DNA from 2 places in the Serratia sp. JSRIV002 genome. Region 1 is predicted to be linked to the other one. Evidence: predicted binding sites of a transcription regulator. Region 1 holds the regulator's gene; the other holds the start of a gene.
The links. The regulator PhoB, encoded in region 1, activates phosphate uptake and scavenging genes when phosphate is short. The targets are predictions, from matches to a motif close to CTGTCATAAAACTGNCNNAT.

Region 1 (4,398 bases):
GTAGCGAGTTCAGGTTTTTCAGCCTTAGGCTCAGGATCTTCATGCTGATGGCTCCTCATGGTGATGCAAGGTTTCTACCACCTGCTGGAACATCTGCCGCATCTGTTGTTGGCGCGGTTCGGCCATCTCGGCTTCCAACGCCAACCGGCGCTCGAAGACTTCGCCCACGCTTAATTCATTCAAGGTTTCTTTATCCTGCTGAGCAATGGTCTGGCTACGTTGCTCTTTACTGCGTCGCAGCAGCACCACTTCAACCGGTAAATCTTCCGCCAACTGTTGGATGCGGCGCTGAATATCGCTGAGGTAATCCTGGGTGGCCACTTCGATATCCAGCCAAACCGGAAGTTCGCCCTGATAATCGGCAAACTGCTGTAATTGGGCCTCGATTTGCTGCAAATCACCTTTGATCAGCTGCATGGGCTGGAAGGTGGGGATCTCCAGTGGCGTGATCTGTTGCAATGCTCCGTCGGCAAAATCGACCATAAACACGCTTTTGGCTTTGCCTAACTCGTCAAAGCTCAGTGGGATTGGCGAGCCGCTGTAACGGATATGCTCGGATTTGGCGACGTTCTGCGCACGATGGATATGCCCCAACGCAATGTAATCGGCAGGAGGGAACGCTTGAGCCGGGAAAGCGTCCAGCGTGCCGATATAGATATCCCGCACCGAATCCGAGGTGGTGACGCCCACGGTGGTTAAATGGCCAGTGGCGACGATCGGCAGTGGCAAACCCAACGCATCGCGGCGCGCACAAGCTGCCTGATACAGGTTTTGGTAATGTTCGGCGATGGCTTCTTGCAGGGCCTGCTGCTTTTGGTTGCCAGACTCACCGGCGCGGCTGGTGAGCAGATCTCGTGGGCGCAGGAACGGAATGGCGCAGAGCACCGCACCAGGTTGGCCATCAAGCTGGTTGAGCACCACAATTTGCTGCTCAAGCTCGCTTTGCGCGTTGGCAATCACGGTGGTGTTCAGGCAGGAAAGCAGCTCACGCGATTCATTCAGCGTGGCTACGGAGTCGTGGTTGCCGCCCAGCACCACCAGCTGGCAGCCGGTGCGTTGCAGCTCCACCACAAAGCGGTTGTACAGCTCGCGTGCGTAGCTTGGCGGAGAGCCGGTATCGAACAAATCGCCTGCGACGATCAGCGCGTCCACCCGCTGCTGTTCCACCTGTTCGATCAGCCAACCTAAAAAGGCCTGATGCTCGGCGGCGCGGCTTTTGGTGAAAAAGTACTGGCCCAAATGCCAGTCGGAGGTATGGATCAGGCGCATAAAACTCCCAGGGCGACAACATAATGGCGACGATTATAAAGGGGGGGATCTCTCCTGTCGTGGCTCAATCAAGTAGAGAGCCGAATGATTTTTGTTTGCCGTCAGAAATAATCGCTATGCTTACTGCGTTCGAACGGGCTATTTTTTCATAAAAGTGTCACAAAACTGACGCATAATGGCGACCGCAATCAACTGAGATCGCTAACACATTGGCAGGATTGACGATGGCAAGACGCATACTGGTGGTGGAAGACGAAGCGCCGATCCGTGAGATGGTGTGCTTTGTGTTGGAACAGAATGGTTACCAACCGTTGGAAGCCGAGGATTATGACAGTGCCGTCACGCGCCTGTCTGAGCCGTTCCCTGATTTGGTGTTACTGGACTGGATGTTACCGGGAGGTTCCGGCATTCAGTTTATCAAGCATATGAAGCGTGAGGCGATGACCCGGGATATCCCGGTAATGATGCTGACCGCGCGCGGTGAAGAAGAAGATCGGGTACGTGGCCTGGAAGTTGGGGCGGATGATTACATCACCAAACCTTTCTCCCCCAAGGAGCTGGTGGCACGTATCAAGGCGGTAATGCGCCGTATTTCACCAATGGCAGTAGAAGAAGTGATTGAAATGCAGGGGCTAAGCCTGGATCCTTCCTCACACCGGGTGATGGCCAATGAGCAGGCGCTGGAGATGGGGCCGACCGAGTTCAAGCTGCTGCACTTCTTTATGACTCATCCGGAGCGTGTTTATAGCCGCGAACAGTTGCTTAATCACGTCTGGGGCACTAACGTTTATGTGGAAGACCGCACCGTTGATGTGCATATCCGCCGGCTGCGTAAGGCGCTGGAGACCAGTGGTCATGACAAGATGGTTCAAACCGTTCGCGGCACCGGTTATCGGTTCTCAACGCGCTACTGATCGCACTGCGCTGGAGAGGTTACCGTGCTAGAACGTTTATCGTGGAAGAGGCTGGCGCTGGAGCTGGCCCTTTTTTGCCTGCCCGCCTTATTGCTGGGGCTGATTTTCGGTTATCTGCCCTGGCTGCTGTTGGTTTCGGTGCTGGCTGCGCTGGCCTGGAACTTCTATAACCAACTCAAACTTTCCCACTGGCTGTGGGTGGACCGCAGCATGACGCCGCCGCCGGGCCGCTGGAGCTGGGAGCCGTTGTTCTATGGCCTGTACCAGATGCAGCAGCGTAACCGTCGCCGCCGCCGTGAGCTGGCGCTGTTGATCAAACGCTTCCGTAGTGGGGCCGAATCCTTACCGGATGCGGTGGTGATGACCACCGTTGAGGGCAATATCTTCTGGTGTAACGGCCTGGCACAGCATCTGCTGGGCTTTCGCTGGCCGGAAGATAACGGCCAACACATTCTCAACCTGCTGCGCTATCCGGAATTCAGTCATTATCTGCAACAGCAAGAATTTACCCGGCCGCTGACGCTACAGCTGAATAACGAGCACTTTGTCGAATTCCGTATCATGCCGTACTCCGAAGGCCAATTGCTAATGGTGGCCCGTGATGTGACCCAGATGCGTCAACTGGAGGGGGCCAGACGCAACTTCTTTGCCAACGTCAGTCATGAGCTGCGTACGCCGCTAACGGTGCTGCAAGGCTATCTGGAGATGATGAGCGATGAAGAGCTGGATGGTTCGCTGCGTGGCAAAGCCTTGGGCACCATGCAAGAGCAGACCAAACGCATGGATGGGTTGGTAAAGCAGTTGCTCACGCTTTCCAGGATAGAGGCCGCGCCAAACGTGGATATGAACGAGAAGGTTGATATTCCGTTAATGCTGCGGGTATTGCAGCGTGAGGCGCAGTCGCTCAGCAGTGGTAATCACCAGATCAATTTCCGGGTGAATGAAAATCTGCAGGTGTTCGGTAATGAGGATCAGCTGCGCAGCGCGGTTTCCAATCTGGTGTACAACGCTGTCAACCATACTCCGGCGGGTACCAACATCGAAGTGAGCTGGCAGCAGACGCCGCACGGGGCTCAGTTCCAGGTCAGCGATAACGGGCCGGGCATCGGTGCCGAGCATATCCCACGCCTGACCGAGCGTTTCTATCGCGTGGATAAAGCACGTTCGCGCCAGACCGGCGGCAGTGGGCTCGGGTTGGCGATCGTGAAGCATGCGCTCAGCCATCATGATTCACGGCTGGAGATCCTCAGCGAGCCAGGCATCGGCACCCGTTTTATCTTTACCTTGCCTAACCGGTTGATTGTTCCCGCGTCTTTAGCAGAGAATGCGGTGAAAAATTAACAGGTAGCCCGCCATGAATCGATTTACCCAAGCTTTGCTGCTTTGCCTGCTGCTGTCGGTTGGCCGCGGGGCCGTGGCTGCTCCGGACGGCATGCTTTCCGGTAACCTGTCTAGCGTAGGTTCCGACACCTTGGCCAACCTGATGGCGCTGTGGGGGCAGGATTTCAGCCGACACTATCCCAACGTGAACCTGCAACTGCAGGCTGCCGGTTCCTCGACGGCACCCACCGCATTGGCGGCAGGAGCGGCGCAGCTTGGGCCAATGAGCAGGCCAATGAAGGCGGCGGAGGTGTCGGCATTTGAGCACCGCTATGGCTATGCTCCGCTGGCGGTGCCGGTCGCGGTTGATGCGCTGGTGGTGCTGGTGCATCAGGACAATCCGTTACGTGGGTTGAATCTGCAACAGCTGGATCAAATCTTTTCCGCTACCCGCCGCTGCGGGGAAAACACGCCGATTAATCGCTGGGGAGAGCTGGGGCTGCAGGGCGGCTGGCAGCAGCGTGCCTTGCAACGTTTTGGCCGCAACTCCGCCTCGGGTACCTATGGGTATTTCAAGCTGCGTGCGTTATGCGGTGGTGATTTTATGGCGCGGGTGAATGAACTGCCGGGGTCGGCCTCGGTGGTGCAGGCGGTGGCCGGATCGTTAAACGGCATTGGCTATGCCAGCATTGGTTTTCGTGCCAGCGGGGTGCGGCTGTTGCCCCTGGCAGAAACGGGTGACCGTTATATTGAACCTAGCGAAACCAACGTGCGTAACGGTAGCTATCCGTTGGCGCGCTATCTGTATATCTACATCAACAAAGCTCCCAACCAGCCGCTGGAGCCCCTGACGGCGGCATTCCTCGACCGTGTACTGTCTGCGCAGGGACAGGAT
Region 2 (4,398 bases), 630 kb from region 1:
GCATCCGGATCTGCAACTTCCCGGCAGCCGCCGCCCCCACAGCCATCTGCTCTGCGCTGCCGCCAGGAGCAATACAGCGCACAAAGTCCAACACCTCATCCACCAAGACAGATCGATCCTGATGGGCCACGCCCAATAAGTCAGCCAGTACGCAGATCGGCAAAGCGTAGTTAAACCGGGTGAGCTGCTCTGCCGTTGTCAAACTGGCCGCTAACCGTTGAGCCACGTAAACCGTGGTCTGGCGGATCTCATCATCGGTGATAGCGGCCAGCGCCACCTCGATCGCTCCCTTTAATTCACGCTGCACGGCACCATCATTCATACGTACCAGAGAGGCGAAAATCGATTGAGCGGGCGTCCCAATTAAAGCTGCGGGCACCGGCTCATCCGTGGGGCGAACGCCGAGTTGAGGATGGGTTAAGGCTTCACGCACCGCTTGCCGCGATGCAACTGAAAAGGGGCAGGCTGTCATGGCAATTTCCTTCCGATAAGCATAGAGAGCAGCCATTGTCGGGTTAGACGAGCAGCAATACTTCGGTTATTCTCGAAGTATGAATGACAATACGCTTGAAGACCGCCTGGCCGCACTGACGGCCGCTATCGCCGATCGCACCCGAGCGCGCATGCTGTGCCTGTTGATGGATGGGCGCGCCTATACCGCAACGGAGCTGAGTGCGGCGGTGGACGTCGCGGCATCCACAGCCAGCAGCCATCTGGCACGCTTGCAGGAACAGAACCTGATCGGCTGCGTCAAACAGGGCCGCAATCGCTTTTACCGCCTGGCGGGCAAACCGGTGGCCGACATGCTGGAAAGCCTGATGGCGTTGGCCGGCGTAGAACGCCCAACGGTCAAAAGCAGCACCCCGGCCTCATTACGTTATGCACGCACCTGCTATGACCACATGGCCGGTGAGATCGCGGTCCAATTACATCATCAGTTGCTGGCGCGGGCCTGGCTAATCGGGGATAACGACTATCAGCTCAGTGAGTCTGGGCAGGCTGCCTTGACACAGTTGGGTATCGACTGCTCCCCGGCCCCGACCCGGCGGCGCTTTGCCTGCGATTGTCTGGACTGGAGCGAACGCAAGGCCCATCTCGGTGGCGCACTGGGCGCTGCCATGTTAGCAGCATTTGAAAAACGCGGATGGGTTCAGCGCCAGCTAGACAGCCGTGAGCTGCAACTGACCGCCACAGGTCGAAAAGCACTGAGCGCACATTTTGGCCTGGCGCTTTGAATACCTGGCGCGCTAGCTTTACTGCCATACTCAATGAGTTTTCCTGTTGACGATCCCGTCGCTTCCGAGGAGTTATCATGTCCGATATTACCCTGTTCCCGATCGCCAAACGTTGGCCCGCCAAACATCCTGAACGGTTACAACTCTACTCGCTGCCGACCCCTAACGGGGTGAAAGTTTCCATCATGCTCGAAGAGATCGGCCTACCCTATGAGGCCCACCTGATCGACATCGGCAAAAATGAAACCTGGACGCCGGAGTTCCTGTCGCTCAACCCTAACGGTAAAATCCCGGCGATCCTCGATCCTGCTGGCCCGGACGGTAAGCCGTTTGCGCTGTACGAGTCCGGGGCAATCCTGCTATATCTGGCAGAGAAATGCGGCAAGTTGTTACCCAAAGACCCCGCCCAACGTTATGAAACCATCCAGTGGGTATTTTTCCAGATGGCGTCCGTGGGGCCAATGTTCGGCCAACTAGGCTTCTTCCACAAATTCGCCGGGCGCGAATATGAAGACAAACGGCCGTTTGAGCGCTACCAGAAAGAGTCCAAACGGCTGCTGGGTGTGCTGGAAGAGCGGCTGCAAGGGCGTGATTGGATTATGGGGTCGGAATATACCATTGCCGACATTTCCCTACTCGGCTGGGTACGCAACCTGATCGGTTTTTATGAAGCGCGCGACGTGGTGGAGTTCGACAATTTCCCCCTTGTTGGCCAATGGCTGGAACGTGGACTGGCAAGGCCAGCCGTACAACGCGGCATTAATATTCCTGCCCGCCAAGTCTGATAACCTATTGGGATTGCCAGGAAAGGCAATCCCTTTTCCCACCTCGCTCGTCATAAAAATGTCACTTTCCTGCTCTACTCTCCGATGTAACAAAATAATGCCAACAATATTTTTGTATTACGACAAGGAGCCCTACCCATGCAACAGTCCGTTTCTCTGATCGCCGGTGCCCTATTATCCGCTCTGTTATGCTCCACCGCCCTGGCTGACAACAATCAACTCAACAACCGCGCGGCTCGTGGCGATATTACCGAACCCGGCGGTGCACGCCGTTTGGCAAGCGATCAAACCGCCGCACTGCAAGCATCGCTGTCGAATAAAACCGCTAAAAACGTGATCCTGCTGATCGGCGACGGCATGGGCGATTCGGAAATCACCGGCGCACGCAACTATGCGGAAGGCGCAGGCGGTTACTTCAAAGGGATCGATGCTTTGCCGCTAACCGGCCAATACACCCACTACTCGCTGGATAAGAAAAGCCATAAGCCGGACTATGTCACCGACTCTGCCGCCTCGGCCACCGCCTGGGCTACCGGCGTCAAGACCTACAACGGCGCGTTGGGCGTAGATGTGAACGGCAAAGATCAACCGACGATTTTGGAACTGGCCAAGGCCGCGGGTAAAGCCACCGGCAACGTCTCTACGGCGGAGCTGCAAGATGCCACACCGGCAGCACTGGTTTCGCACGTAACCTCCCGCAAGTGCTACGGCCCAGAGGAAACCAGTGAGCAATGCGCCAGCAACGCGCTGGAAAATGGCGGGCATGGTTCTATCACCGAGCAGTTGATTAAAACCCGTGCCGACGTCACGCTGGGCGGCGGAGCAAAATCCTTCGCTCAGTTGGCGAAAAGCGGTGAATGGCAGGGGAAAACGCTGAAGGCCCAGGCCGCCGCATTGGGCTACCAATGGGTGGAGGATGCCGAAAGCCTGAACGCGATTAACCTCGCCAATCAGCAAAAGCCGCTGCTGGGCCTGTTTGCGCCAGGCAATATGCCTGTACGCTGGAAGGGACCGAAAGCCTCCTACCACGGTAATCTCGATCAGCCTGCGGTGACCTGCGAGAATAACCCAGAGCGCAGCGCCAATGTGCCAACGCTGGCAGCGATGACCGAGAAAGCCATCGAGTTGCTGAAGAACAACCCGAACGGTTTCTTCCTGCAGGTCGAAGGAGCGTCCATCGACAAGCAGGATCATGATGCCAACCCATGCGGCCAATTTGGTGAAACGGTCGATCTGGATGAAGCGGTACAAAAAGCGCTGGAGTTCGCCCGCGCCGACGGTAATACCCTGGTGATCGTCACCGCCGACCACGCTCACTCCAGCCAGATTATTGCCGCCAAAGCTAAAGCACCGGGGCTGACCCAATCATTAACCACCAAAGACGGCGCGGTGATGACCATCAGCTATGGCAATTCGGAAGAAGGCTCCCAGGGTCATACCGGGACTCAGCTGCGCGTTGCCGCTTATGGCCCGCATGCCGCCAACATCGTGGGGCTGACCGATCAGACCGACCTGTTCTTCACCATGCGCGACGCCATGAACATCAAGTGATCCACACGGGCACAGCATGCTGTGCCCCTCCCTATCTCCCTATCCCGCCGCCCAATTCACTATACCCCTAGCCCTTGCGGAGCATTTTTCGCCACGTCAATTATCCAAGTTTACCCTTGCGTAACTGCCGATGCGCGCCTATTATCAAAGAATAATCTTGGATTATTAAGTCCCATTTGACGGTTACCCGAATGTCGTCGCTGCAGGAGAATTAAACCAATGGATCGCGCCAATATCATTCACGATTTGCTGAACTGGATCGAAAACCACCTGGATCAACCGCTGCTGCTGGATAACGTGGCTGCAAAATCTGGCTACTCCAAATGGCATCTGCAACGTATGTTCCGCAGTACCACTGGCCATGCGCTTGGCAGCTATATCCGCGAACGCCGTTTGTCTAAGGCCGCACAGGCATTACGCGCTACCCCCCGGCCGATTCTGGACATTGCCCTGCAGTTCCATTTTGATTCCCAGCCTTCATTTTCCCGGGCCTTTAAAAAGCAGTTTGGTGAAACGCCGGCGGTCTATCGCCGCACGCCGCAGCAAGATGAAGTGGCGCTCTCCTCAGAGCACAGCTATCGGCACAGCACACCGAGCCTGCATTCACTCTACAAACGCCAATGCGTAGACGAAGGCTGCACCAACTGGGTCGGCCAGCGTTAAAAACAAAACGGCCAACGGGTGTCTAAACCCATTGGCCTTTTCAGCACCCGCTAAACGGGCGCAGCAGCGCTCTTAAGTATTGAACTGGCTGACGTCTTATCAGTTATATTCAAGGGTAAAGGTGGCAATCGACTTGATGGTGCCGCCCTTCATTTTTGCTGCGG

Region 2: a site for PhoB is predicted at 2,068-2,087, ahead of phoA (alkaline phosphatase). Genes of this name have one in related genera too.

Annotation. Positions count from the first base shown of each region.
Region 1 is NZ_CP074143.1:1,358,144-1,362,541, forward strand. Features, by position in the region: gene sbcC (exonuclease subunit SbcC) at 1-43, opposite strand, end outside; gene sbcD (exonuclease subunit SbcD) at 40-1,269, opposite strand; gene phoB (phosphate response regulator transcription factor PhoB) at 1,494-2,183, shown strand; gene phoR (phosphate regulon sensor histidine kinase PhoR) at 2,208-3,524, shown strand; gene KGP26_RS06195 (PstS family phosphate ABC transporter substrate-binding protein) at 3,538-4,398, shown strand, end outside.
Region 2 is NZ_CP074143.1:1,991,429-1,995,826, reverse strand. Features, by position in the region: gene KGP26_RS09315 (cytochrome P450) at 1-472, opposite strand, end outside; gene KGP26_RS09310 (helix-turn-helix transcriptional regulator) at 552-1,235, shown strand; gene KGP26_RS09305 (glutathione S-transferase N-terminal domain-containing protein) at 1,313-2,020, shown strand; gene phoA (alkaline phosphatase) at 2,159-3,571, shown strand; gene KGP26_RS09295 (helix-turn-helix domain-containing protein) at 3,791-4,234, shown strand; gene KGP26_RS09290 (fimbrial protein) at 4,334-4,398, opposite strand, start outside.